3 regions of the Alkalihalobacillus phoenicis genome follow, and region 1 is predicted to be linked to each of the others. Evidence: riboswitches for the same ligand, from Rfam matches in the RefSeq annotation. Region 1 holds a riboswitch; each other region holds the start of a gene.

Evidence for each region. A riboswitch is a leader RNA that binds a small molecule or an ion and turns the genes downstream of it on or off. The one in region 1 is predicted to bind cobalamin.
Region 2: it holds a riboswitch for cobalamin, as region 1 does, so the genes downstream of both, metE (5-methyltetrahydropteroyltriglutamate--homocysteine S-methyltransferase) here and AA0017_RS21625 (hypothetical protein) in region 1, are expected to answer to the same signal.
Region 3: it holds a riboswitch for cobalamin, as region 1 does, so the genes downstream of both, AA0017_RS07085 (ABC transporter substrate-binding protein) here and AA0017_RS21625 (hypothetical protein) in region 1, are expected to answer to the same signal.

What each region holds. Positions count from the first base shown of each region.
Region 1 is NZ_CP154853.1:4,609,169-4,615,815, reverse strand. Features, by position in the region: gene spoIIR (stage II sporulation protein R) at 1-294, opposite strand, end outside; gene AA0017_RS21630 (ABC transporter substrate-binding protein) at 822-1,769, opposite strand; gene AA0017_RS21625 (hypothetical protein) at 1,766-2,320, opposite strand; cobalamin riboswitch at 2,603-2,790, opposite strand; gene AA0017_RS21620 (nuclease-related domain-containing protein) at 2,933-3,859, shown strand; gene prmC (peptide chain release factor N(5)-glutamine methyltransferase) at 4,184-5,059, opposite strand; gene prfA (peptide chain release factor 1) at 5,061-6,131, opposite strand.
Region 2 is NZ_CP154853.1:721,468-733,432, forward strand. Features, by position in the region: gene AA0017_RS03195 (Dps family protein) at 615-1,052, shown strand; ribosomal protein L21 leader region at 1,365-1,445, shown strand; gene rplU (50S ribosomal protein L21) at 1,458-1,766, shown strand; gene AA0017_RS03205 (ribosomal-processing cysteine protease Prp) at 1,772-2,107, shown strand; gene rpmA (50S ribosomal protein L27) at 2,124-2,402, shown strand; gene metE (5-methyltetrahydropteroyltriglutamate--homocysteine S-methyltransferase) at 2,528-4,813, opposite strand; cobalamin riboswitch at 4,933-5,127, opposite strand; gene AA0017_RS03220 (YusW family protein) at 5,259-5,642, shown strand; gene AA0017_RS03225 (GNAT family N-acetyltransferase) at 5,806-6,303, opposite strand; gene AA0017_RS03230 (hypothetical protein) at 6,429-6,632, shown strand; gene AA0017_RS03235 (PstS family phosphate ABC transporter substrate-binding protein) at 6,989-8,002, shown strand; gene pstC (phosphate ABC transporter permease subunit PstC) at 8,088-9,032, shown strand; gene pstA (phosphate ABC transporter permease PstA) at 9,034-9,918, shown strand; gene pstB (phosphate ABC transporter ATP-binding protein PstB) at 9,937-10,770, shown strand; gene phoU (phosphate signaling complex protein PhoU) at 10,784-11,437, shown strand; gene AA0017_RS03260 (proline dehydrogenase family protein) at 11,622-11,965, shown strand, end outside.
Region 3 is NZ_CP154853.1:1,476,267-1,488,231, reverse strand. Features, by position in the region: gene AA0017_RS07095 (heme ABC transporter ATP-binding protein) at 1-691, opposite strand, end outside; gene AA0017_RS07090 (FecCD family ABC transporter permease) at 705-1,763, opposite strand; gene AA0017_RS07085 (ABC transporter substrate-binding protein) at 1,726-2,697, opposite strand; cobalamin riboswitch at 2,877-3,017, opposite strand; gene AA0017_RS07080 (ATP-binding protein) at 3,978-5,750, opposite strand; gene AA0017_RS07075 (response regulator) at 5,750-6,466, opposite strand; gene ccsB (c-type cytochrome biogenesis protein CcsB) at 6,674-7,864, opposite strand; gene AA0017_RS07065 (cytochrome c biogenesis protein ResB) at 7,867-9,546, opposite strand; gene resA (thiol-disulfide oxidoreductase ResA) at 9,560-10,087, opposite strand; gene AA0017_RS07055 (pseudouridine synthase) at 10,313-11,041, opposite strand; gene AA0017_RS07050 (spore maturation protein) at 11,821-11,965, opposite strand, start outside.

The DNA of each region.
Region 1 (6,647 bases):
CTCTACAATGCTTTCAATCTCTGATAAATTATCTTTAATCAGCTGTCCAGCCTCGTCTAAGTCATCTATTCCAACAACCCATTCGGTAATTTGCTCATTCACTTTATCACGAATCGAACGCTTTACCATTTGGTCTTGAATCCCATCACTATTCGCTAAGATCCGAAGACGAATCGCTTCCTCTTCATTAATTTCTTGATGAAAATCAGCTACCGCCTGTGAGTGCTGGAACTCCCAGCTTACAATTAATACAAAAAAAGAGAATAATAGATAAATAATAACATTTGGTTTCATAATAGATTCGCACCGCCCCTTCACCAAACAGTCTAGTCAGATTACTAGATTCCTAAACTAGGATCTTTTCGACAAGTTTTTAGGTGATGGGGGGTGCGGGGGTGAGCTCTCTTGGACAATTGTGGAGAGGTTGGGGTGCTTTTTGTCCTTTAAACTGGGGTTATTGGACACTTGGACACTTCGGCTCCCTTTTTTGTCCTTTAAACTCTCGTTATTGGACACTTTCCAGCTTCGGCTCCCTTTTTTGTCCTTTAAACTCTTGTTATTGGACTTTCAGCCTCTTCGGCTCCCTCTTTTGTCCTTTAAACTCTTGTTATTGGACACTTGCCAGCTTCAGGCTCCCTCTTTTGTCCTTTAAACTCTTGTTATTGGACTTTCAGCCTCTTCGGCTCCCTCTTTTGTCCTTTAAAACCCTCTTCCTTTGTCACATTCCAGCTCACTCTCTTTTTTTCCCATAAGCCCAGATTATTAATCAACCCTCGACACAGGTAGTGTTTTTAATTAAACGTTTATTTAATCAACTACTTTTACTCAAAAAGCTCTGGATAAGCTTCTTTTGCTAATAATTCTACTGCTTCGCCAATTCTTGGGCCTGGTCGTGACAGGATATCACCATCAACGAGGAAGACTTGGTCATTTTGAATCGCTGAGATTACATCCCATCCATCACGGGCTTTAATTTCAGCAATCGGGTCGTCAACATAATGAACGGTTGTAAAAATAGCTTCTGGATTACGGCTGACAACTTCTTCTTCACTTAATTTAATCCAACCCTCTTGGTCACCAAAAACATTTATAACACTAGCTTTGTTCATAATTTCTTGTTGAAAAGTGGCGTCCCCTGTTGTATAAATTTCTGGAGCAGGGCTGATTTCAAAATAAATTTGCTTCTCATCTTCTAAGTTTTGAAGATTTTCCTCAACCGCAGCAACTTGGGCTTGGATTTCCGCATTCAGTTGCTCACCCTTTTCACTTACACCCATGATAGCCGCAATTTGTTCGATGTCACCATAGACATCTTCAAAAGAGGTAGCTGATTCAATTACAAAAATAGGAATTCCTGCATCAATAAGTGGCTCAATCATTTCTCTTTGTCCAATTGTATACGCAATAATGACATCTGGATTCAAAGCAATAATCGCCTCGGCATCAATATTCATCGAATCAGATACACGTTGAATTTCAAGGGCTTCTTCAGGATAATTATCAAAATCTGTCGCCCCAACGACCTTATCTCCTACTCCTAAAGCGAATAAAATTTCTGTATTACTTGGTTGCAACGAGACAACTGTCTCAGGAGCTTGCTCAAAGGTGATTTCTGTCCCCTCATCATCTGTCACCGTATAAGAACTCTCGGCATCGTCACCAATTCCTTGAGCTCCGTCTCCTGGCTCATTTGTGTCTGTTTGACACGCTGTTAAAAATAAAATTGTAATAAAAATGCTTAACCACTTTGTCCATTGTTTTGTATTCATTTTTTCTCCTCCTCGTTTTTCGGTTTTCTCATTGGATAGGACTTGCTTTGAAATGGAACCTCCTGGACTTCCTCAAGGTGATTAACAAAAACCGCCATCACAAAAAAGACATTCGCGAGCAAATGAGTGTAGTCAAATAAAAGCTTCGGTACATCTCTCTCTAAACTAACTTTATGTAGAGCTCGGACTGATTTTTTCGCTTCGCTTCGGCACACATGAAGAGCACATGCCACATCGGAGCCTTGTGGCAATAAAAATTGCGTTATTTGCTCCTGAACAACCTCCAAATAAAAGTCGTAAATGTCACTTAACCGAGCTAAATCTTGCTCTTCAATCGCCAGTTTCCCTCTGACTGAACCATTCAGATGATAAGCCATCGGCAAAAGTTCCATTAAGTGATCATACACCGTTATCAACTTTGAATTCTTTTTTACTAAACTCGCCGCTTGTCCTATTCGGGTCGTCATCGAATCGGTTCTGATTTCAAAATCAACGGTTGAGGCCGATTCACGCATATACGGATAACATAAATACCTCATATCTTTTTTCACATCATCACCTCGTTCCTTGGACGATTCCTTATGAATGTTCTGTGGTTTGCTCTTTTAATGGAAGTCGGCTTTTTTAAAAGGGATTAAAAAGGACATGTTGCCTATAGGAGAGTCGTTTGACGCGGATTCATCATCTATATGAGCTCATATGGGAAGGCCGGTTTGTTTAACAATATAAAACCATAAAAAAACGCCCGAAAAAATCGGACGGTATCCCTAATATCCATATAATAAATAGACTGATAGAAACATAACCGTACAATCCTCTTAATTTCCGAAGAGCAAATACGTTCAAGATTAGGCAGGTATCCTGGCTTATGCTTCCTTTTACTCTAAGAACCTTCCCATCACTCTTTCGTGGACAGTGGTCATCTCTTATTTCATCAGCATTTACAGTTGCGGAAACAGCTTCGGTATCGCACCGAATTCCCTTTTCACTCTAAATGAGCACCTAAACTCTACAACATATATTCATTTAAACGTAGTGTATCATATTTTGGTAAATATTTTGATAAAATTTCCTGAGTGTTTATCAAAAAGAGCGAAAAAGCTTGCTCAAAAGACGCAAAATTCTGTAAAATATAATAGATACTTTATTAAAAGGAGGCAGAAATGATTGAAAAAACTCGACAAAAACCAATTGAATTATCAATTTGGCATAGTTTAAAAGCACGAGGTCAGCTTTTAACAGAAGAAGACGCTCAGCATATTCTCCATTTAGAAAAAGGATTGAAAGGTGAACGCCAATTTGACGAATGGACTGCCGATTTACCCGAAGATTGGATTCAACTCCATGACCTCCTCCTCGAGAAAAACAAAACCATATTCCAGTTGGATTCCCTTATCATTACACCAAGCTCCGTCCTTTTATTTGAGGTAAAAAACTACGAAGGTGCCTTTATTTATGAAGAAAACCGGTTTTATACCCAATCCAAGCTCGAAATAAAAAACCCCCTAGAGCAACTAAATCGGAGTGAATCCCTACTCAGACAGCTTTTTCAGGAATATCATTTACAACCGCCACCGATTACTTCCTATGTGATTTTCATCAATCCTGAATTTCATTTATTTCAAGCTGATCCACATAACCCTCATTTTATCTTTCCACCTTTAATGACCCGATTTAAAAAGAAATTATTACAGCAACCATACAGAAAAATGAAAGCTTCTCACAAAAAGTTAGCTGAATTTTTATTAACTTCTCATCTCAAGCAAAGCCCTCATTCTCGAATCCCCGTCTATGAATATTCCCAATTGAACAAAGGCATTTTTTGTAGCAAGTGCAATAGTTTGGAGACTTATTTCAGTGGCCATTATTTATTATGTAGAAACTGCCATTATAGCGAAAAATTTTACGAAGCTGCTAATCGGAGCATCAAGGAATTTCGCTTATTATTTCCAAAAAGAAAATTAACCACAAGTGCCATTAGCGAATGGTGTAAATTAGATAGCCAAAAGCGACGCACTCTTCAAAGACTGCTAACGAAAAAATACAAACTTATCGGTGGTCGGAAAAGCTCCTACTATGTAGACAAGTAAATGGTGACAGTCATTAAACAGGGTAAGCAAATTTGGATAAAACTTTGAACCGCCATAAATGCTAATGGGACAATTAAGGCGGTTTCTTTTTTATTTTGTCCTATAACCCTCTTTTATTGGACATTCGCTACGTTCCACCTCTCCTTTTTGTCCTATAACCCTCTTTTATTGGACATTCGTTACACTCCACCTCTCCTTTTTGTCCTATAACCCTCTTTTATTGGACATTCGTTACGCTCCACCTCTCCTTTTTGTCCTTTCAACCAGCTATACACCACAAAAAAACAGCACCAACTCCTAGTCGGCACTGCTTTCCACATTCATTTAATTTAAATCGCCATAACAAAGGACGATTCGGTCTTTTCCGTTAATGTCGTTCAACCTTTCCACTGTCGCGTGTCGGAAAGCTTCCCGCAGCATGCTTGCTACTTCCCTTGTTTGACCGGCACCGACTTCGAATGCAATGAGGCCTCGATCATTCATAACTAATGGTAGCTCTCGCACAAGGCGTCGATATAAATCGTAGCCGTCTTCGCCCCCAAATAAGGCGAGGTGTGGCTCGTGTTCTCTCACATTAGCAGCAAGGGTCGCCTTTTCACCAATCGGTATGTATGGAGGATTAGAGACGATGATATCAAATTTGCACTCGCTCTTTATCGGGGTTTGCAGCAAATCACTTATCTCAAAATTCACTTGTGCCCCTAAATGAACAGCGTTTTCTTTTGCTACTTGTAACGCGGCTTCTGACAAATCAACGGCCGCGACATTCAATTGGGCGTCTTCCAATGCCAACGAAATCGCAATTGCCCCACTACCAGTTCCAACATCAAGCACGGAGACAGCACGGCTCTCCCTAAATAGTTCTTGTTTTTTTTGCAAAACAGCGACGACTAGCTCTTCCGTTTCTGGCCTTGGGATGAGTACATTACGATTCACTTTAAACGGACGGCCATAAAATTCTTCATAACCGATCAGGTGCTGAACCGGCATGCCCTCGCTATATTTTTTAACATCGGCACAAAATATCGCGAACACCTCAGGCTCGACCTCATCATGCATCATCATAAACATTTGTGAACGCGATATTTGAAGATGGTGACGTAATAACCATTCAATCGCCGGCTTTTCCCACTCAGCCTTTTGTGCCTCTAAAAAAGAAGAAGCCCAATTGAGGGCTCCATTCACAGTCATTTGTTTCATCTTAGTCTTCCGCTCGTCTCATTTGCTCGGCCTGCTCTTCTACAATTAAAGCATCGATGATTTCATCAATCTTCCCTTGTAAAATTTGGTCAAGCTTTTGCAATGTTAAGCCGATGCGGTGGTCGGTTACACGACTTTGTGGGAAATTGTACGTGCGGATACGCTCTGAACGATCTCCTGTACCGACAGCTGATTTTCTTGTTTCATCGTATTCAGCTTGAACTTCTCGTTGGATTTTATCATAAACACGGGCACGAAGAACTTTCATCGCTTTTTCCTTGTTTTTGATTTGTGATTTCTCATCCTGACAAGAAACAACTGTTGCAGTCGGTAAATGCGTTAAACGAACAGCAGACATTGTCGTGTTAACACTTTGCCCACCTGGTCCACTTGATGCAAATGTATCGACACGAATATCTTTATCGTGGATTTCTACTTCCACTTCCTCTGCTTCAGGTAAAACTGCGACCGTTGCTGTAGAAGTGTGAATTCGTCCGCCCGATTCCGTTTGTGGAACACGTTGAACACGATGAGCTCCATTTTCATACTTTAATTTAGAATAAGCTCCAGCCCCGTTGACCATAAAGATAATCTCTTTATAACCGCCGAGCTCTGTTGAAGTAGCCTCAATTACTTCCGTACGCCAGCCTTGTGCTTCTGCAAAGCGAGAGTACATTTTGTAAAGGTCACCAGCAAAAAGTTGAGCTTCATCTCCACCAGCCGCTCCACGAATTTCGACGATTACGTTTTTATCATCATTCGGGTCCTTTGGTAATAAAAGAATTCTTAAGCTCTCTTCTAATTCTTTTTGGCGTGGGTTTAATTCATTAATTTCTTCCTTTACCATTTCGTACATTTCATTATCAAGCTTCTCTTCAAGCATTTGTTTCGCGTCTTTTAATTGCTCTGCCACTTCTTTATACTCGCGATAAACTTGAACGGTTTCTTCTATATTTGATTGCTCTTTAGAATATTCTCTTAATTTTTTTGAATCACTAATGACATCAGGATCACTTAACAACTCATTTAACCGATTATAGCGGTCTTCTACTGATTGCAAACGTTCTAACACGTCTCTTCACCTCATTAAAATTTCCAGTCCATAACAGTCTAATTATAGTATATCGTTCTAGCTAGGTCAATGCGATTCGATTTACGCGATTGCTTTGATTTTTGGAGCTTTTATGTGACTGGATTTCGGGTTAATTGAGGGGCTTCGATTCGATGGCTTTGGGATTCATTGACGGTCTTTGATTCCCTTTGCAGCTTCGATTCGATGGCTTCGGGACTCATTGACGGCCTTTGATTCCCTTTCTGGCTTTGATTCATGTGCTTTGGGATTCATTGCGGCTCTTTGATTCCCTTTGCAGCTTCGATTCGATGGCTTCGGGACTCATTGACGGTCTTTGATTCCCTTTGCAGCTTTGATTCATGTGCTTTGGGATTCATTGACGGCCTTTGATTCCCTTTGTGGCTTCGATTCGATGGCTTTGGGATTCATTGCGGCTCTTTGATTCCCTTTCTGGCTTTGATTCGATGGCTTCGGGATTCATTGACAGCCTTTGATTCCCTTTGCAGCTTTGATTCA
Region 2 (11,965 bases), 1.0 Mb from region 1:
TAGAGATTACGCTGTGCCCTAGCGGACGAAAACATGAGAAGACTCCCGTGGGATCTAGTGGCAGGCCGAAATCCACTTTTTGATAAAAAAGTTAGTTCGGTGCTACCCCACAGGACGCGGGGGCCACTGAAAAAGTAGTATTCTAAGACTAAATGAGAAGAAACTTCATTCAATGTTATTCTATGAGTTGGATTACCAAAACGGAACGAGCGGAATGCCCGGAGACTCCTGCGGGATTAGTGAAACACGGGAGACCCCGCAGCGACTTGTCGTGAGGAGGCTCCCGGTTCACCCGCGGAACGCGTAGGGCATGCAGCGAGTGGAGTAAAGCTAAATGATATAGCCATATTCTTACGCTCAGAGTTTCTCCGTGACCTCTAGGACGCGGAGAATGATTTTCGGGAGCGGTGAATCGGGTGTGATTCAACGCTATCCACTTTGGTTTAAGTAAGTTAGAACGAAAGTAATAGGGATAAAAAAAAAGAGTGAGATGACCGTCATCTTACTCTTTTTTTATATTTATTATTTAATTATAATGGTTTCTTATTGATAATAATTATAATTAATGATATGATATAAACATAATAAGAAAACAAACAAGGAGATGGATGAGAATGAATCAACAATTAATTACAAAAGTTAATGGGCAATTAGCGAACTGGTCGGTATTATTTACAAAATTACACAATTATCACTGGTATGTTAAAGGCGAACAGTTTTTTACTTTACATGCAAAGTTTGAGGAATTATACGGAGAAGCAGCAGTACAAATTGATGAAATAGCGGAACGTATTTTAGCGATTAAAGGAACACCAATTGCGACTATGTCTGAGTATTTACAACTTTCTACGGTCAAAGAAGCAAGTGGAGCTGAAACGGCTGAAGAAATGGTCGCAGCCGTTGCAGACGACTTTGAACGAATGGTCGTAGAAATGAATGAAATTATTGAGTTAGCGGAAGAAGGAAGCGATGAGCCAACAGCCGACATGTTTATTGCATTAAAGGCTAATTTAGAGAAACACGCCTGGATGTTAAGAGCGTTTAATCGTTAAGGCGAGAGTAAATATAGAGGTGAAGGCATAGGAATGGTATGGTTCCTTTGCCTTTTTTACTGTGTAGTGTGGGGTTAGCCGGGGATATTGTATAAAAAAGGCCGAGTAACGCCGCCCAAAACTATATCGCTAGCATTAATTTTAAAAAAACGTCAAAGCTCCTCACAAAAGCGAAGTTCGAGAGGCTATTTTTTCCATAAACTTGATGATAAAATGATAATAGAAAAAGACATAAAAAACGCACCGGGCAAGGATTGACAGCGGATTTGCTCTTATGGTATGATTGCAAATGTTAGTTATTTGGTCGCACCCAAACGACTACAACCGCACGGACTAGGTTTTTAAACGAAATGTTATAATTTCTACCTAATGATGGCGAGTCTGAGTATATGAGGAGGTGCAGAAATGTACGCAATTATTGAAACTGGTGGTAAACAACTTAAAGTAGTTGAAGGTCAAGAGATCTACATCGAAAAATTAGAGGCTGAAGCTGGTGAAACAGTTAGCTTTGACAAGGTCCTAATGGTCGGTGGCGATGATGTAAAAGTAGGTGCTCCTTTAGTAGAAGGTGCTACTGTAACGGCGAAAGTTGAAAAACACGGTCGTCAAAAGAAAATCATCGTTTACAAAATGAAAGCTAAGAAAAACTACCGTCGTAAGCAAGGTCATCGTCAACCTTACACGAAAGTCGTTATTGAAAAAATTAACGCATAATTGACATGATTACGGTAAAAGTAACACGCAATGATAACCAGAAGATTGACTCATTTTTAATGAGTGGTCATGCTGAATCCGGTCCATATGGATATGACCTCGTTTGTGCGGGGGCCTCTGCTGTGTCATTAGGTGCAGTGAATGCGATTTATTCGATTTTGAATGTCGAATTAGATGTTGAGATGAAAGAAGATGGTGGCTATCTTTTTTGTTCTGTGCCAGCTAGTCTGGATGCGGACACGTTTGAGAAAGTTCAGCTTCTTCTTGAAGGAATGGTCGCATCACTTCAATCAATTGCACAAGAGTATCATGAACATATGACCATTATAGCCAGTAAATAATGAGGAGGTGGATACTATGTTAAGAATGGACCTTCAGTTTTTCGCTTCGAAAAAGGGAGTAGGTAGTACTAAAAACGGACGTGACTCACGCTCTAAGCGCTTAGGTGCTAAACGTGCAGATGGTCAAGCTGTAACAGGCGGATCAATCTTAGTTCGTCAACGTGGTACTCGCGTTTATCCTGGAACGAACGTAGGTAAGGGTGGAGACGATACATTATTTGCAAAAATCGACGGCGTTGTGAAATATGAGCGTGTTGGTCGTGACCGCAAACAAGTAAGCGTATATCCAGCATAATGAAAAAACCTTGAATGAGCCAAGTGCTCGTTCAAGGTTTTTTTGTTTAAATAGTCGATGCACTATAGAAAAAAAGAACTCTAAACCAATGAGTATGGTTAGAGTCCTTTTAAAACATTATCGATTTAACTTAATTGTGCAGTCTCCGATTTTACTCGAACTTCCTTCGCTGCTTCAACCATGTTCTTGAGTGCTGCTACCGTTTCTTCTTCTCCACGTGTTTTCAATCCGCAATCAGGATTGACCCAGAATAGCTCCTGTGGTAGAACTTCCAGTGCACGCTCAATGACCTTTGTCATTTCGTTAACGCTAGGTACTCGTGGACTATGAATGTCATAGACGCCAAGTCCGATGCCTTTATCGTACACATTTGTTTCAAAAGTAGAGATGATCTCTCCGGCACTTCTAGATGTCTCAATCGAAATAACATCGGCATCTAAGTCTGAAATTGAATTAATGATTGTGCGGAAATCACTATAGCACATATGCGTATGAATTTGGGTCGAATCTTTTACAGTTGCTGTGCTAATTCGGAATGCTTCAACGGCCCAATTTAAATAAGCCGCCCAATCTTTTTCTTTTAATGGAAGACCTTCACGAATGGCGGGCTCATCAACTTGAATCATTTCAATACCAGCCGCTTCTAGTGCTTCTACCTCTTCAATTAAGGCTTCTGCAATTTGATAAGCAACTTCTTGTCGAGTTAAATCGTTACGGACAAATGACCAATTTAGAATCGTGACAGGTCCAGTTAACATCCCTTTTACCTGTTTCTCTGTTAGTGATTGGGCATAAACGGTTTCAGCGACCGTCATTTTTTCAAGGAATTGCACATCGCCAAAAATAACTGGAGGTTTTACACATCTGGATCCGTATGATTGCACCCAGCCGTTTTGTGTGAAGACAAACCCACCTAGTTTTTCTCCAAAAAATTCAACCATATCGTTTCGTTCAAATTCACCATGTACGAGGACATCTAATTCAAGGTCTTCTTGAATCCCAATCCACTTTTTAATCTGCTCCTGTACAAAAGTTGTGTAGGCTTCATTTGTTAACTCACCTTTTCTCCACAAATTCCGAGACTTTCGTACTTCTTTCGTTTGTGGGAAACTACCAATCGTTGTTGTTGGTAAAAGTGGTAACTGGAATTTTTCATTTTGTATTCTTTGACGTTCTTTAACAGTTGTTGCTCTTTTCGTTTTACGTTTAGAGCTTTCACTAACACCGTTTCGGCGCCATTCAGATGAACTGATTTGATTAAATAATTGATTGTTTTTTTCAAGTACAACCGCTTTTTCTTCTGCATTTGCCGCAGCCAAATGTTTGACGGTTGATAACTCGACTAACTTTTCATCACTAAAGGCAAGAGCACTTAAGACGAGTGAATCCAGTTTCGTTTCATGTTTTAACGTAACAGGTACATGTAACAAACTAGAAGATGGCTGCAAGATTAGTTGCTCAAGTGGGACGACTGCTGTTACTTCTGTAAGTTTTGTATCAATATTCTGTAAGTTTTCTTTCCAAATATTTCGCCCATCAATGATTCCAAGAGCTAAATATTTGTCAGTTGGAAAACCGAATTCTTTTAATGAAGCGATGTTTTCGTCATAACCGTGGACAAAATCAAGACCGATCGCTTCAACTGGTAATGAAATAATCTCCTCATAAGAGCTAACTGCGTCAAAATAAGTTTGCAAAATGACTTTTAACTGAGGAACGGCCTCTTTTAATTTATGGTAAGTATATGTGAATAGACGGATTTCTTCGCTTGTTAAAGTTTTGACAAGGCTTGGCTCATCGATTTGTACCCACTTGGCACCAGCTTGTTCTAATTGCTGCAAAATTTCGATATAAATAGGAATAAAATCGTTCAGATGTTGTTCGAAATCGCTGCTTTGATAGCCTTTTGATAATTTAAGGAAAGTAAAAGGTCCAATTAGGACGGGTTTTCCTTCAATCCCGAGTTCTTTTTTTGCTTCTAGATATGCTTCGAGTGGCTTATTGTGAACGAGCTTAGGTTTTTTATTCTCTAATTCAGGTACGATGTAGTGATAGTTCGTATTAAACCACTTTGTCATCTCACTTGCAGGAGCTTCCTTCGTTCCACGTGCTATTGCAAAATAAGTTTTTAAGCGATTGGTCTCACCGACATGATCGAAACGATTGGGAATCAAACCGAACATGGTCGAATGATCCAACACATGATCATAAAAACTAAAATCTCCTACAGGAATAAGATCAATGCCAGCTTCCTTTTGTTTCTTTAATCCAAGAAGGCGATACTCTTTCATTGTTTTGAAAAAGTCCTCTTCTGTAACATTACCTGCCCAATAAGCTTCTAATAATTTTTTCCATTCGCGTTTCTCTCCGATTCTTGGATAACCAAGATTGCTAGTTCTAATCTCTCCCATCAAAAATACCTCCAATGTATTTATAAATATAAAAAAGGATATTTTTACCATCATGAGTGGGTAAAAATATCCTGTTATACCAATGATATTTTTAACACCTCCCCATCTCCCGTGGGTTAGTCAGTGCTGTTAGAATAGGCAGGTCTCCTGGCTTTAGCGTCATTGCTATAACGATCTTCCCAATTCTAGACAGAATCAGTGATCAGAAGTTACAGCTCTTCTAATACAGTGGCGGGACCGCTCCGGGATTTCACCGGATTCCCTTTTAAACGTTAAAGAAATTTCATTAACGTACCTAATCCCCACATTTCAAATTTGTATTCACTTTATCGAAGTAATTGAAAATTGTCAATAAGCAGTTTTTTTTAGGGGCAGCTAAGCAGAGCAGAATAAAAATTGATTCAAAGGAAATATTATTCTAGAAAACAAAAAGGAGGGAACCTAATTGAAAAAACATTTCGTTATAAGCTTTGCTGTCTTTTCTTTTTTACTTCTGTTTAGTTTGCCAGTGCTTGCGAATGTATCGATCGTTGATTTTGAATTAGAAATTGAACTGAAGGACGGTCAAAAGTATGACCTAGAGTATGAAGTGAAGCCTCAATATGTCGTCGCTAAATATCGAGTTCCTAACAAGGAAACGATTTATGGTGCCCAGGCCCAAGCTGCAATTGAAGCTTTGTTTCAAGAAGTTCCAATGAGTGCAGACGCAAGTAAAAGAGATTTAAAAAATTCGATTTTAAATTATTTTAGTATAAATAATCGTGATGTGAAAGATTTTGAAATAGACATCGAATTTTCCGATGAAACGAAACTAGAGTTTGAAAGGTGAAAGTGCTTAAATCTTATAATGAGGCTACAAATTTACTTTAAAGTCGATTTATAGCTTTTTTATCGTTTGGCCGGGAATGTTGTGAGAAAAAGGAGAAAGGCGGTTCAAATATAAAAACGATTCACAGCCCACATGTCTTGGTGTGAATCGATCATGGTCCTATTCATTTAATTTCGGTTCCCTCTTTCCATTCAAATAACAAAAATTCCTCTAATGTTGATTTTAATACAAAGCCGTGTTGAAGATAAAAAGGTTTTAAAAATGGGTTAAATCTGGCACAGTCTAGTCGGAGTGAGTATCCAGCGGTGGATGCTATTTTTTGAGCAGATGAAATGAGCTTTGAGCCAATCTTTTCTCCTTTTAACTTGAGTGGAACGACTACACGATGTAAATAAAAAGAGGGTTTATCTTTGTGGTCTGGCCAAAGGTTAAAATCCCAATCATCTCCTAGTGTTAACGTAAATGAACCGATGGGTGTCTCGTTCTTGTCTACTAATACATATAAAGTATTCTGTTCAAAGTCATCCAATACAATTTGCGTGTTCTCTTGGGTTAAATAAAACTCCCATTGGGAAAGCTCTTTCTTCTGAATATCTTTTGCACGCTCATAAATCCAGTTTTGAATGTGGGGGATATCGGTTACAATCGCTTTTCGAATCATTCTCGTCACTCCTCGAATATATATTAGATTTATTATAGTGAATAGATGATCCAAATATTAGACTTGAATTTAAATGAAAAATCATAGATAATAGTGTTCAAATCTTTAATGATGAGGTGAAAAAAGTGGCGAAATCACAAGCGAAAAAGCAAAGAGAAAAGTTAGTGAGGGAAGGTCGTCGAAATCCTGAAACTGGGAGAAGTCCTTATGTAGAATTATCCTTATTTACAAGAAAAACAAAAACAAAAAAAGATAAACTTTATCAAAGAAAACATAAGAACCACTTTTCAAATGAGGAAAAGAGTGGTTCTTTTTATTTTGTACATTGAGAAAGTATTAATGGAGAGTGACGGGGGTTTCTAACGATGGAAGAATAAGGGTGTTGATTTCTTCCTTATAGTACGGTTATCAATTATTGGTTCCATTTTGATTTTCACATTAAGATTCTATTTATCTAAATAGTAAGTAGGTAAGGGGCAGAGCGTTTTGGCTCTTTTTTTTGTTTTAAAAGAGCTCTTTACGACCTTAATATTAAATTTACATTCTCAATAAAATGTTTACGTCCATTTATGAAAGCTTTACAAATGATGCAAACTGTCTTAATAAAGTGACCGTATACTGAAGTTGTAAAGAGGAGCTAGTCTCCAAAACAAACTGATTGATAAAGAAAAGGGGAGAACAATTCGTGAAATCAAAAAAGTACTTTGTCTTACTAGTAGTCGCTTTAATGTCCGTTATTTTAGTAGCTTGTGGTGGAGGTTCTAATGACACAGGAACAAATGCAGATGAGAACGACACAGATTCAGAGAATCAAAATGAAAGTGCAGAAGTAGAAGGCAATGAAAATGCTGAGCTTGAAGGTAGTGTTGTCATTGATGGTTCTGGTACTGTTTATCCCTTAATGGCGATTTTAGCGGAAGAATATATGATTAATGAACAAGAGGGAGTATCGGTTGAAGTCAGCCGTGCTGGAACAGGAGCAGGGTTTCAAAGATTCTTAGCAGAAAACGGAACAGACTTTAATGATGCTTCACGTGAAATAAAAGAAGAAGAACAACAACTTGCTGATGAGTTAGGAATGGAAGTAAAAGAACTAAAGGTAGCATTAGATGGTTTAACATTTGTCATTAACCCTGAAAATGATTGGGCAACAGAGCTTACGCAAGAGGACGTTGTACAAATGTTCTTAGCAGATGGCGGAATTGAAAAATGGTCTGATATTAATCCAGATTTCCCAGATACTGAAGTAAATCGTTATGGTCCGAACGAAAATCATGGTACTTATGAGTTTTTCTTTGACGAAGTGCTAGAAAAACAAGATTTAGTCGATGGTGTTAACTTGCAACAAGATTATTCAACTCTAGTGAACTTGATTGCTGAAGACCCGAACGGAATTGCCTTTTTCGGATTTGGATATTATGTGAACAACCAAGATAAATTACAAGCTGTAAGTATTGATTTTGGTGAAGGTGCGGTTGCTCCATCACTTGATACAATCGGCGAAGAGGCAGATTATGCACCATTTACACGTCCGGTATTCACGTATTTAAATGTGGATAATGCGAAAAGCAAACCAGAAGTATTAGATTTTGCAAAGTATGTCATGAACCATATTAATGACTTCGCTGGAGAAACAGGCTTTGCCCCAATTCCAGATGAGGAAGCTCAAGAGTTCATCGATTATCTAGAAGGCTTATAAAATAAAAAGAGAAATAGAGGAGGGGAAATGAGTTTCTTTCCCCTCTTTTCAAAAGGGAACAAATGGCGGGAAGGGAGCCGAACAAATGAGCAAGACAGTAACGAATAAAAAGACCGTTCAAGAAATGATTGAGCAAAATAAACATAAAAAGAACTTTACAACGATTATGGAAAAGTTGATGCCGAAGCTTTTGTTTACCATTGCAACGATTTCCGTGTTAACAACAGTAGGGATCATTTTTACCTTATTAACTGAAACACTTGAGTTTTTTAGACGTGTGCCTTTCTTGGATTTCTTTACAGGTACTGTCTTAAAACCATTGAGTCAAAATCCTGAATTTGGTGTTCTTCCTTTAATTACGGGAACGATATTGTCCTCACTAATAGCGATGCTCGTTGCGATTCCAATTGGATTGATGACGGCCGTTTATTTAAGTGAATACGCCTCAGCAAAAGTAAGAAAAACGTTAAAACCGATTTTAGAGTTACTAGCAGGTATTCCAACGATTGTTTATGGTTTTTTTGCCTTTACCTTTGTGACTCCTATCTTAAGAGCGATTATTCCAGGACTCGAAGCTACGAATATATTAAGTCCAGGGATTGTGATGGGAATTATGATTATCCCAATGGTCGCTTCCTTATCAGAGGATGCGATGAGCTCAGTTCCAAACTCGATGAGAGAAGGAGCTTTGGCTTTAGGAGCTACTAAGCTTGAAGTGACAGGGAAGGTTGTCATTCCAGCCGCGATCTCAGGAATCATTGCTTCGTTTGTATTAGGGATATCACGAGCGATTGGTGAAACGATGATCGTGACAATTGCTAGCGGAAGTTCAAAAAACTTTACATTCGATATTACTCAATCGATGCAAACAATGACCGCCTATATTGTTGAAATCACAAGCGGTGAAGCTGCTGCAGGCACTACTATCTATTACAGCTTATATGCTGTTGCGATGACATTATTTGTTTTTACGTTATTAATGAATGTCTTAGCCCAATATATTTCCCGTAAGTATAGGGAGGAATACTAATATGCGATATATGGATATGGAAAAAGTTCAAAGTAGAATCGATAAACGATTAGTGAGAAATTCGATTGCGAAGTCACTCTTTTTTCTTGCATCAACATTTGGATTACTCGTGTTAGCGATATTAATCTATCGGGTTTTTTCTCAAAGTATAGGTTGGATTGACTTCGATTTTCTAACAAATAAATTATCAACTCGAGCGGAAAATGCAGGGATTATGGGAGCGATTTTAGGAACGCTCTGGCTAATGCTTATTGTTGCACCAGTTACGATGCTACTCGGTGTTGGAACAGCCATTTATTTAGAATGCTATGCGAAAAAAGGAAGACTTCAATCGTTTATTCAAACGAATATCTCGAACTTAGCGGGTGTTCCTTCGATTGTTTTTGGAATTTTAGGCTTAACGGTTTTTGTTCGTGGGTTTGACTTAGGGAATGTGGTCTTAGCAGGTGGTTTAACGATGTCCTTACTCGTTTTACCGATTGTTGTTGTCGCTTCTCAAGAAGCCATACGTGCGGTACCGAACCATTTGAGTGAAGCGTCTTATGGGATGGGAGCTACTAAATGGCAAACGATTAAAAATATTATCTTACCATCTGCCCTACCTGGTATTTTAACGGGAGCGATTTTATCGTTATCACGAGCGATTGGAGAAACAGCTCCATTAGTCGTAATTGGAATCCCAGCTCTATTAATTCCATTCCCGGAAAGTATTTTTGACCGCTTTACAGTTATGCCGATGCAAATCTATTATTGGACATTGGATTCAGCTTTAGTAGCAGAATACGCTAATTTAGCAGCGGCGACGATTGTGGTTTTATTAGTTGTTTTATTCTTAATGAATTCTATTGCGATTATTATTCGAAATAAATTTCAAAAGAGATATTAGTCTTTAGGAGGAGAAACGATGACGATGTTGACGGAACCGAAAAAGAAAGAGATTTCCATTTCAGTGAATGAAAAGCCGAAGTACCAAGCACAAGATAAAAAGGTCGTTTACGATACAAAAGGCTTAAATTTATGGTATGGTCAAGATCATGCCTTGAAAGATATTAACCTATCGATCTATGAAAAAGAAGTAACCGCCATTATTGGGCCATCTGGATGTGGGAAATCCACTTATTTAAAAACGTTAAATCGGATGGTTGAGCTTGTTCCTATCGTTCGGGTATCCGGAGATATTCAACTAAGAGAGCAAAGCATTTTCAAGAAGTCTTTTAAAGTAGAAGAATTAAGAACGAGAGTCGGAATGGTTTTTCAAAAGCCAAACCCATTTCCGAAATCGATTTATGATAATATCGCTTATGGACCAAGAATTCATGGAATCCGAAATAAAAAAATATTAGATGAAATTGTGGAGCAAAGTTTAAAAGGAGCCTATATTTGGGATGAAGTAAAAGACCGGTTAAACGAAAATGCTTATGGATTATCTGGAGGGCAGCAGCAACGTCTTTGTATCGCACGCTGTTTAGCTATTGAGCCTGATGTCATTTTGATGGATGAACCGACTTCAGCTCTTGACCCAATTTCAACGTTAAAAGTAGAAGAGCTTGTTCAACAATTAAAACAAGATTATAGTATCGTAATCGTTACACACAACATGCAACAGGCAGCACGTATTTCTGATCGCACCGCGTTTTTCTTAAATGGTGAAGTCGTTGAGTATGACGAAACGGACAAAATTTTCTCTAATCCAACCGATCGTCGTACCGAAGATTATATTTCGGGTCGATTCGGTTAAGGGGGTGCAATCTATGGCAGGCAGAGAAAATTTTCAGCAACAACTACAAGCAATCAAAAATCAATTGTTAGGGATGGGTACAAGAGTTTCAGAAGTATTAAATGAAACACATGAAGCCTTCCGTGAAGCTGATTTGATTAAAATGGAATCGATTATTCAAGATGACCATTTTATTAATGAGCTTGAGCATCAACTTAATGACTCCGTTACGCTTTTAATTACTAAACAACAACCAGTCGCTACGGATTTACGAAAATTGATTGTGACATTAAAAATTTCGAGTGATCTAGAGAGGGTCGGAGATTTAGCTGTCGATATGGCAAAAGCGGCCCGTCGCCTAGACAATTCACTGTTAACTGATACCAAAGAAAAAATGCTTAAAATGTTTCATCTTGCCGAGCAAATGATCGAGGAATCGTTAAAAGCGTATGACGGATCAGACGCCATGCTCGCTCAACGAATTGCTTCCCTTGATGATCATGTTGATCGGATGTACGGTGAAATCATTAAGGAGCTATTTGAAATGAATTCAGGTGAGGTCGGAGTGAATCAAATAACCCAACTAGCCTTTATCGGTCGCTACATTGAACGAATTGCCGACTATGCTACAAACATTACCGAATGGGTCATTTACGAGCTAAACGGCAAACATTTTGACTTGAATTAATGCATATGGCAAAGGAGCTATCCCTAATAGGTCATGAACATGACGCCTGATGGGGTAGCTTCTTTTTCACCTATTAAAACCTAACGAACCGGAATGAATAGCCCCAATCCCATCGCATATAAATGAATAAGGAGAATAAATGATTTCAACTCTCATTATGTGAGATGAGGAGTGGTTTAATAAAATGACAAGGCTCTTTTTTTTAATGTTATCAAAAAATAAGCTCTTAAATCATTTAGCGAAAAAATTTGGTTTACAATTTGGAGCAAAACAAGTTATTGCAGGGACGACGCTTGAGGAAGCTCGAAAAATTATCGAACATTTGAATGAACAAGGTTTTTTAGTAACAGTTGATCATTTAGGAGAATTTGTCACAACTAGGGAAGAAGCCCTTCAAGCAACAGTTACTTGTTTAGAAATGTTAGAAAAGATTAATAAGCATCACTTGAAAAGTCAGCTATCGATTAAGTTGACTCAACTAGGATTAAGTATTAGTCCGCAGTTTTGTTATGAAAATGTTAGAAAAAT
Region 3 (11,965 bases), 1.8 Mb from region 1:
GAGTCTCATTCATTACTCGATTCGTCTCAGCTAAATCTACCTCACATCCATTATCCATTAAAAGAAGACGATCACAATAAAGGCTAGCCAAATTTAAATCATGCAAGACCGCTATGACCGTTAAACCTGTTTCTTCTGTCCAATTTTTTAAAGCACCCAATAAACTCATCTGATGCGATAAATCCAGATGATTCGTTGGTTCGTCCAATAATAACACTTCAGGTTGTTGAGCTAGTGCACGTGCTAGTAGGACTCTCTGACACTCCCCACCACTTAATGTATGGAGTAACTTATGTTGAAATGCCTTTGTATTTGTATCTATAAGGGCTTGCTCGATAACCAGTTCATCTTCTTTTGTTAATTGTTGAAGCCAACCTTTTTGGTATGGGTATCTTCCTAAAGAAACAATTTCTCTTACATCATAATGAAAAGAGAGTTCCGACATTTGTGGTAAAACGGCAACAAGTCTTGCTAGTTCCTTTGAATGATAGGAACTTATGTTTTTCCCATGAAGAGTGATTGAACCTTGTGTGAGCTTTAGACTACCATTGATCGCATTCATCAACGTCGATTTCCCGCTTCCATTAGGACCAACAATCCCAAAAAACTCTCCTTTTGGAATGGCAAATGAAATATTGTTGACGACTTTTTTTTTATGATATTGGACAGAGACTTGCTCAACTTTCAACATCGAATCCCTCCTGTCATACTTGTTCTTTTCTTTGACGAATTAAGATAATTGCAAAGATAGGGGCCCCAATCATCGCTGTAATGACACCAATCGGTAATTCCGTTGGAGCGATAATCGTCCGGGCAACTAAATCCGTTAAGGCGAGAAATCCGGCTCCCACAAACATTGATAAAGGTAATAGGTGACGGTGATTGGCTCCCCATAATAATCTTGTAATATGGGGAACGACTAATCCCACAAAACCAATGGTCCCAGCAACAGCCACGGCACCACCGGTTATAATAGTCGCCCCAATTAAAATCACATATTTACGGATGCGTACATTAACACCTAACTGTCTAGCTGTTTCTTCTCCAAAAGCTAATGCATTTAACTCTTGTCGGTTAAAAAATAATAAAAGAAAACCGATGACTAATAAGGCGAATGCCATCCCCACATAATTCCAGCCCCGCATCGCTACACTCCCCATTAACCAACCGATAATTTGTCTCAGTTCTTCCCCTGTTAAAGCGATCATTAAAGAAATAAACGCCCCTAAAAAAGAACTAAATACGATTCCTGCTAAAATAATCGTTTCACTTGACATGGAACGTTGTACCATTCTAGAAAAGCTAATAACGAGGATTAACGTCATAAAAGCAGAAAATATGCTAACGACAGGTAATGTAAAAAAACCTAATCCTGGAATTGTTATCCCAAAAAAAAGGACAAAAACAGCTCCTACCGCCCCTCCCGATGAAACACCGAGAGTATAGGGGTCCGCCAGTGGGTTTTTCAAAAAACCTTGAAAGGCTGCTCCAGCTAATGCCAAACTTGCCCCTACAATCATTGCGAGCAGCACTCGTGGCAAACGAATTTGCATGACAATGTTCACAATATTCGCTTCGAACGGTTCATTAATTGGGAAATTTAAACCTTCCGCTAAAATAATTTGAATAACCATCTTAAACGGAATTTCAACACTCCCTTTACTGACAGATAAAATTAAAGCAAAGAAACAAAAAGCAACGACAACCGTGTATTGTATAACTCGATTATTGATTAAAAATCTCTGGATAAATGGCAGCAGCAAGTTCTTCAGCCCCTTCAACTAACCTGGGACCTGATCTTGTCACAGTATCCGAATCAACATCATAAATTTGATTGTTTTTAACAGCTGGAACATCTTGCCACCCTGGACGATTTAAGATTGCTTCTGCTGATTGCTCAACATAGTCACCATACGTTGTAATAATAATATCCGGTTGAAAATGGACCGCCTCTTCCTCAGTAAATGCAATCCAACCTTTAAATTGATTGGCTACATTCACAGCATTCATTAATTGAAGCAGCTCATCAATAAATGTATCGGCACCAGCTGAATAAATTTCTGGTGCAGGAGAAATTTCGACCCATACTGTTTTTTCATCACTTATTTCACTTACTTTTTTATTTATTTCCATTAAAGCCTGCTGCATCGTTTCAGTAAGCTCCAAACCTTTATCTACTTGATTTGTTATCATGGCCAGCCATTCAATGACTTCATATGTATCTTCTAATGATGATGCATCCTCTACCGCGATGACATGAATCCCTGCTTCTTTCACTTGTTTCAAACCTTCTCCATAACCCGTTACAGTTGATTCATGTGCAATAACTAAATCAGGATTTAACGAAATGACCTTTTCAACATTAAATTCCATCTCACCAACACTTTCAACCTCTAATACTTCCTGTGGATAATTGTCCCAATCCAGACGCCCAATTACCTTTTCTCCAACATCAAGGGCAAATAAAGTTTCAGTCACACTCGGAAATAAGGAAATGATGGTTTCTGGTTCCTCAAGTGTGATCGTCTCACCAAACGCATCAACGACCTCCACTTGATAGCCGTTTTTGTCCTCCTTTGTTAATTCCTTTTCTTCCACCTCTTCAACTGAAGAAATCGCTTCAGGTTCGTTTGCATAACAACCTAGTAATAAAATAGATAAAATCAGTGCAACAAAAAACCAGCTTCTATTTTTCATTTTTAATTCCCCTTCTATATCGCTCTTTATTTAGTCAAAAAGGCACTCCCCTATCGAGAGGAATGCCTGACTGTTTTAGCCACCAATTCATTTTGTTTAATAATAAAAATGGAGAGTCAAAAACTCACCCTCTTTAAACAAAATATTTTCGACTATTGTTTTCCCTTTGTCCTCGAAGGTTTTTACAATGATAATTAGGCAAGTAATCTGACTTATGCTTTTCCATTTCGAAAAAACAATCACAGTGGCGGGACCGTGTTGGAATAACACCAACTTCCCTATTTAACATATAAAATATGACCTAATTGTTAAATATATAAAATTAATAACTCAACTTTCGCAGCGTATAATGGACCCTTAACCGTCGATAGAGATTGACTTTAGGGCAGTACAATACTCAAATTGACTTTACATGAACGATTCAATCGTTGACAGTCTGAACACATCTCTTCGTAGGCTGTTGAAGGAATCTGTTCACTAGGATTAAGCAGCGCTTCGGCTGTCGCTACCAAAACCATACTCCGCGTCCTGCAGGAACCTGGCGAGCCTCCTCGGTACGACCTGTGGGGTCTCGCTCCACGGTTTATTCCTGCGGGAGTCTCCGTATGGTTTTGTCCGCTAAGTGTCGTGGAGATGCTTGGTGATATGGCTCTTTCCAAATCAGCTATTTCTAACGCAGAAGGACCTTCTTCACTTTGTTGGTTATGGAACTAAATAGGTCGTTGCCACCTATTTTTTTCCTAAGTCTGCAGTCATGAAAAGACAGGATTCTAATCGAAACAAGCTCGATCATCTAGCTAACGTACAGAGCATCAACACTGATTTGTTTACAACTGTAACGGAATTAGTCATTGAAGGAGAAAAACCATTCTCAAGCTAATGTACTTTGAAGTCATGACTGTTTTTTATTCAATGAGAAAACCGAACCTAGATTCGATTCCATGATCTAGCGGACAAACAGACACGGAGACTCCCGCAGGAATAAACCGTCCAATGAGACCCCGCAAGCGTGAAACGCTGAGGAGGCTCATGAGGTTCTCGGCAAGGACGCGGAGTGTCTGTTTGGGAGCGACCGCCGAAGCACATTGTACATTGTATATTTTTTTCTTGATGCACAGTTTATCCGTTTTGTGTGATAGTGCGTTCTCGCTTTTCGAACATGTCAAGGGCATTTGTTTAAGAGCTTCCCTTTCGCTCTGCCAACTCGTTGAACGGATTTTCTCGATGCGAAAGTTGAGTTAATGAATATACGATAAAAATAACTCTCGGTTTTCTTCCCTTTAACGACTGACGATCGGTAACTTAAAAGAGAAGCAAGTTCCTTCGTTTAATTTGCTACGAACCGTAATTTCCCCTTTATGTGAATCAATAATGTTTTTAGCAATAGCAAGTCCAAGACCTGTTCCACCTTTAGCTCGAGTTCTTGCTTTATCAGCCTTATAAAAACGTTCGAAAACATATGGCAAATCTTGTTCGGCAATTCCCGTTCCGTTATCATCGACATCAAATAAAAAGTAATTTTCGTCACGATTTACTTTTACGGTCACTAGCCCACCTTTTGGCGTATGACGAATGGCATTATGAATTAAGTTCGTTAAGACTTGTTCAATCCGATCAGGATCAAAATAGCCCATCGGTAAATCCGGTGTTGTTTCTAGTTTTAGAGAAATCTCTTCATCTTTTGCTAAGCCATTAAACTTGCGGACAACCTTTTGAATATAAGTGTGAATATCCATTTCATCCTTTTGTAAATCAACATAGCCCGCTTCCATTCGAGCGATATCAAGCAGTTCATTAACAAGCCGCCCCATTCTTAATGACTCATCATAAATAATCCGAGCCAATTCCTTTTTCTCTTCATGACTTTCAGCTATATCATCAATAATCGCTTCACTGTACCCTTGTAACATAGAAATGGGCGTACGGAGCTCATGAGAAACATTCGCAATAAAATCTTTTCGTAATTTATCATGCTGTCGCTCCTCAGTCATATCTCGAATTACAGCGACAGCCCCACGGATTTGCTCCGCATCATAGAGTGGTGTCATTAATATAGCCCAACTCCGACCTTGAATATTCATCTCCAACTGTTGCTCTTTCTCACCAGCCACAACCTTTTGGAAGAGATTATTCAATTCTACTGGAGTCATTTTTTGATTAACGACACCATCTTCGTATAACCATGACTCTAAAAAACGCTCAGCAGGAGGGTTTGTAATCATAATTTCACCTTGCCGATTAAACGTAATAACCCCATCAGCCATACTAATTAAAATTCGGGAAAGCTGTTCTTTCTCCTGATTTAATTCAGTAATGGAGACGTTTAAATCTCGTGCCATTCGATTAAAGGCCATTCCTAATAAGCCAATTTCATCATGACTGACAATCGGGATTTTCGATTCAAATTTCCCTCTAGCTAGTTCAAGAGCCGCTTCACGCATTCTTCTTAATGGGGCGGTAATTCTTGTTGAAAGAAAAAAAGCAAAAACCGTTGTCAAAACAATCGCGATTCCAGCAGATAAATAAATAATACTTTTTGTTTCTCGAGACGTTTCTTCAATAACCTCTAAAGATTGATATAAAAAAACGGCACTATTATCTAATTCATTCGTTCTTAACGGAACACCTGCGACCATAAGTTCAGGTGCGGTATAATTGGAATCATCCATCATAAATTTGCCTTCTTCTATGACGACGGCTTCCCCTTCAAATACACGTGATAACCTTTCATTCTGATAAAACACTTCTAATGGTAAATTCCAACTTCCAGGCTCGACTTTATCCATCACTTTTTCTCCTTGATTGACAAGGATAATGTTGATTTCTAAAAGCTCTGTATATTGACCAATCCTCATTAAAGCTTCATCTTGATCCGTATATCCGTCATAAATATTCGCAATCATATTCGCATGATGGGCGAGTTGAGATTCCGCCTCTTGAATATGGAATTTTTCAAATGAACGTAATAACATCACCATTAAAATCGTTAACACGACCGTCACGAGCAAAAGAAATGTAAACCATAATTTCCCAACAACACTTCGCCAAAGCATTACTCTTTTTGACCTTCAAACTTGTAACCGACACCCCAAACCGTTGAGATCATCGCAGCAGCGTCTTGCGAAATACGGTTTAACTTTTCTCTTAGTCGTTTAATATGAGTATCTACTGTACGCAGATCACCAAAAAAATCATAATTCCAGACATCTTTTAAAAGTTGCTCACGCGAAAACACTTTATCAGGTGCTTGGGCTAAATAATGCAGTAATTCATACTCTTTAGGTGTTAAATTAATTTCTTGACCTGAAACAGTTACACGGTGGGCATCATTATCAATCACAAGATTTTGAAAAACGAGCATATCTTTTGCCTGCGTTTCCGTTTGCAAAAACTTCGTCGTAGAAGAACGTCTTAGTAAGGCTTTAACCCGTAGAACAACCTCTCTCGGGCTAAACGGTTTTACGATGTAATCGTCTGTTCCAGCTTCAAAACCTTGAACCCGATTGGCTTCTTCCCCTTTTGCTGTTAACATCATAACAGGGGTTGCTTTCGTTTTTCTTAATTCTAAACAAACTTCAAGCCCATCCATTCCAGGCATCATTAAATCAAGCAAAATTAAATCATAATCTTGCTCTAATGCTTTTTGTAAGGCTATCTCGCCATTTTCCGCTTCTTCGACTTGATAGTTTTCGCGCTCTAAATACATTTTTAACAATCTACGAATACGATCCTCATCATCTACAACTAAAATACGTGCTTCTTTTTCCATTGAATACGCCTCCTATAATCAAAAGCGAAGTCCGTTTGCTTAATCTAACGAACATAGCTTACATTAGTTAATCTTTTAAAATACGCTCCCACCATTTGTACTTGTCTTTATTGTAACATCTTTCCTAATCCTTATTAATAAAGAAAATCGTTACTACAAATAGAGGATTTAAATAAAGAGACCCGTGCATTCGCAGGGTCTCAAAGGTCATCCCGCATAGGAATGTAGTCCAGCAATAACTAAATTAACAAATACAAGGTTAAACATAATGATCGCAAAACCGATAACACCCAGCCATGCTGATCGTTCGCCATGCCATCCTTTTGATAAACGTAAATGTAAATAGGCGGCATAAAAAAGGAATGTAATCAGAGCCCAGACCTCTTTAGGGTCCCATCCCCAAAATCTCGACCAAGCAACTTGTGCCCAAATCATCGCAAAGATAAGTCCACCTAATGTGAATACAGGGAAACCGATCGCGATCGCACGATAACTAACTTCATCAATCGTTTGCGGGCTAATGCCTTTTATTAATGGCTGGAATATGGCGGCCACACGTTTTCTCGCAATTAATCGAATTAATACATATAAAATGGCTCCAGCAAAAAAGGACCAAAGAACGGTATTTAAATCATCTGAACGAATGATCGCTGGGGCATTAATAACAGGTTCAAAACGCTCACTAGATAAAAGTGTTCCTTCATGTGGACCGATAATCGCCGGCATTTCGTAAACAATAGAGGCTTCCACGCCATTTTCATTAATATAATTGAACTCCGCTTCATAACCTACTGCATTAAAGATATTTGTAATTAAAATAAAACCGACCGTACTAATTAACCCATACATAATTAATTCTAATGAAACGGTCTTCTTATTCCGTTTTGTAAAATCAATAGTCCGGATTAAATAAATTAAACCAGCTGCAAAACCAATCGCTAATATCCCTTGACCTAATGCAGTTGTGATCACGTGGATTTTCAACCAGTTACTTTGCAGGGCAGGAATAAGTGGAGCAATTTCTCTCGGAAAAACAGATGCATAAGCAATAATTAACATGACGACTGGCATCGTAAATAATCCTAATACATTCGTACGGTAAATTGCATATAAAATCACAAAGGCGATTCCGATCGCAATTCCGAGGAATGTCATATATTCAAACATGTTAGAAACTGGGGCATGACCAGCTGCTATCCATCTTGTTACAAAATAACCTAATGAAAATAAACTTGCTATTACCGAAACAACAAAACCATATATTCCCCATTTATTATTTTTAATTTCTCCTTGCTTGTTGCGAAAGTTTTTCCCCGGTAATGATACGGCGAAAAAAATCGTCGCAGCAAGATAGAGGAAAAAGGCAACGAGTAAAAGATTCGAACTTAAAGCTGCCATTTTTAACCCTCCTGATTCCTTTTTTGATTTTCTAATTCATCTTGTTTCTCTTTTTCTTCAGACTGATCAATAGGTGCTAAAAGCCCCGTATCTTTAATGACTTCCCCAATGTCTGTTCTTAAAGTTAACCAGTTTTTATTCGTATGACCAGCAATCCAAACTTCTCCGCTAATACGCTGGAACCAAATACGACGGTGAGCCCAATAAGAACCTTGAATCAAACCGATCATAAAGATAGCTCCACCAGCAATTAATAATGGAAGCGTTAAGTCTTTTCTAACCCCAAGACCTGTGACATTGCTCATTTCAACATCAATAAATGATAGTTTAAAATCATGGTCTACATCTGCTACAGCTTGACCAGTCCCTGGCAATTCATAGTTTTGCATAATGCCGACAAAACTTCGCTCACCCTCTGGTGTCTCAGGTGTAACCGTATTAAAAATAAAGGCAGGATTATCCGGGATGCTAGAACGTGTAGATGGTTCATTGTTACTGTTTAAATAATAGTTTGGAAAGTATTCAACTATGGTTACGGTATACCCATCACCAAGATTATACACTTTTTCCGGATCATTTAAATCAATGTCTAAACGTCCAAATCGTTCTCCTGTTTCTTTATTTTCAACTGTAAAACTCATGTTTTGTAATTCATTCAACTTATAATCAAGCTGATAAAAATTAAACCCTTTATATTTTAATGGTTCATTTACTCGTATTTCCGAGCGAGCTACCTCTTCTAAATCACCGACAACGCCAACAGGTGCATCAGGATCCGCTTCATATAAAACAGCATTGGTCTGATAGGTTTTGACAACTGTACCGTCTGCACGTTCTATCGAATCTTTAAAGATTTCATCATCAGGGTCATAAAATTCAATGATAAATTGTTCGTTCCCAATATATAATTCTTGATTGGTCCCCGGAACAACTGTATATTCCCCTTCCCGAACCCAAACATGCTCGTCCACATAAAAACCTGGAAAATAACGTAACATACAACCCATTAAAAAGATAATAAGTCCAAGATGATTCACATAAGGACCCCAACGAGAAAAACGTCCCTTTTCTGCGACTAGATTTCCATTTTCTTCACGAACGTTGTATTTCTTATCCTTCAATCTACCTTTTAACACATCAAATTGCTCATCAATGTCCTCAATTTGTGAAGAACCAAAAACTCGTTGTCTTTTCATAAAATTTTGGTGACGAGTAATCCGTTGTTTCTTAAGAGCACGATAGAGTGGGACAACTCGGTCAAGACTTGCGATGATTAAGGAAACCCCAAGTGCGGCAATTAAAGCCATATACCACCACGAGCTATATAAATTATGAAAACCTAACTGATAGTATAGTTGCCCTAATGTTCCATACTCTTCTTGATAAAACACTGCTGGATCTTCTCCACCGATATAAAATTGCTGAGGGAAAATCGTTCCAAATATCGAGGCAACAAGTAAAATAACGATAATCCAAATTCCGACTTTAACAGATGAAAAAAACATCCAAATCTTATCAATAATATTAGATTTATACGTTTGAGAGCGTCTAGCTACACCTTCATAACGCATATTTAATAATGGTTTATCATCATTTTCGTTGCCTAAAGGCTTCCCACATGACTCACAGATAATTGTGCCATGTGGATTTAAATGTCCACATTCACATTTGATCTTATCCATTGTTACACCTCAATTATGAAGAAGGCTTGATTTCTTCCATAAACTCTCTAATAATTTCTTCTGTTAATAAACCTGTAAAAACGCGAACGATTGTCCCTTCCTCATCGACCAACACCGTTGTTGGAAGTGGCCGGATACCGTAAGCATCAATCACATTTCGTCCATTATCAATCACAACAGGAAAAGTTAAATCTAACCGAGATGCAAAACGTTCGACGGTTAATGGTGGTTCACTTGCATTAACGGCAACGATTTCAATCCCTTGATCTTTATACTCTTGATAAAGTTCCTCCATGATTGGCATTTCTCTTACACATGGTGGACAAAATGTTCCCCAAAAATTGATAAAAACACCTTTACCTTTTAGTTCATCTAATACAATCATCTCACCATCTAAATCCTCGAGGGCAAAATTAACCGCTTCATTTCCAGCTTTTGCTACACTTTTATCCGCAAAGAAGTTGTAATAAAATGTATAGCCAATCGCAACGGCCATAACAACTAAAATCGATGATCGCATTATTAAACGTTTTGTCTTCACTTTTACGTCCTCCCTTCTCCAGGTCCCGATAATTCTTTACCTATTTCAGAACCTCTAAGTGCCCCACAAAGAAATCTTGACATGAATAAGAAAGTCATCACCTTCATTTAACGGTTTTTTCTAATGACTTTTCAAATAAATTATGTAAGGCTATTTTTAGACAATAAGTTCATAAAATAGCCCAGTCTCATTATAACCTTAATTATTTAAATCTATCACTTTGCTTTATGACGGTTTAGTGACAGCTAACTCTTTTAAATGTTTTACTTCAATAGGCTTTAAAACCCGAGCGTCTCCTGGATTTAATCCATGTAAATTTAAAAAGCTGTACTGTTCTCTTTTTAACTTCATAACAGGATAACCAAGTGCTTCAAACATGCGACGAACTTGTCGATTTCTACCTTCATGAATTGTTAGTTGAATAATGGCCGTTTGCTTTTTCTTATCAAACGAAAGTATTTTCGCTTTTGCTGGTGCAGTCATCCCGTCTTCTAATCGAATACCTGTTACTAGTTTTTTTATTTCTTCTCTAGTAGGAATTCCTTTTACTTTGGCAACATAAACTTTTTCTATGTTAAATTTCGGGTGCATTAATTGATTCGCTAATTCGCCATCATTTGTCATTAATAATAAACCAGATGTATCGTAATCCAAACGACCAACAGGGAAAAGACGTGTTGCCGTTTCAATATAATCTGTGACAACTTTTCGACCTTTCTCATCCTTGACACTCGATATAACAGAAGTAGGTTTATAAAGGATATAATAAGCAGGCTCTTCTCGATCGATCGGAACACCATTCACTTCTATCTTATCTTTATTCGGTGTTACCTTCACTCCTAACTCTGTCACTCTTTTACCATTGACTGTAACTCTTCCATCCAAAATAAGCTGTTCGGCTTTACGTCTTGACGCAATCCCAGCTTGGGCAATCACTTTTTGTAACCGTTCCATTCCATTCACCTCACCTAACATGATAACTCTCTGCTTGCGAATATACAAGCGAGGAAATTCTCAGCCGGGTAAAGGTTAGTTCTAAAACCCCCATTTTGAGCAATTTATTTTGTGAGCTCATTATTGTAAACCTATACTCTTCAGGTTATTCAACAAGTGACAGGCACTTGACAAATGACATTGACGTCCTATGATTCCTTTTCCGGCTTTTATTTGCTGGCTTTGGGCTTCATTGGCCTCCTATGATTCCCTTTGCGGCTTTTATTCAATGGCTTTGGGATTCATTGAGAGCCTTTGATTCCCTTTGTGGCTTTTATTTAATGGCTTCGGGCTTCATTGAGGGCCTTTGATTCCCTTTGTGGCTTTTATTTGCTGGCTTCGGGCTTCATTGACCCCCTATGATTCCCTTTGTGGCTTTTATTCAATGGCTTCCGGCTTCATTGACCCCCTATGATTCCCTTTCCAGCTCTTATTTGCTGACTTCCGGCTTCATTGGCCTCCTATGATTCCCTTTCCGGCTCTTATTTGTTGGCTTTGGGCTTCATTGGCCTCCTATGATCCCCTTTCCAGCTCTTTTTCAACTGCTTCCGGCTTCATAGGGGATTTTTTTGACAAGTGACAGTGGGCACGTGTCGAATCACGAGCTTTAATTCTCATTCCTCCTTTAATAACTGACTTCAGCACTCATTTCCATCATTACTACAATACACAAAAAGAGGATGTCCAAATTAAGCACAGCACTTAACGGAAATCCTCTTTCTTTTACTCTTTCATCTTGATTATCCAAACACTAAAGTTACAACAACAATCGCAGCGATTAAACCAACGATATCAGCTAAGAGGCCAACTTTTAAAGCATCACCCATTTTCTTAATACCGACAGCTCCAAAATAGACAGTTAAAATATAGAGGGTTGTATCAGTA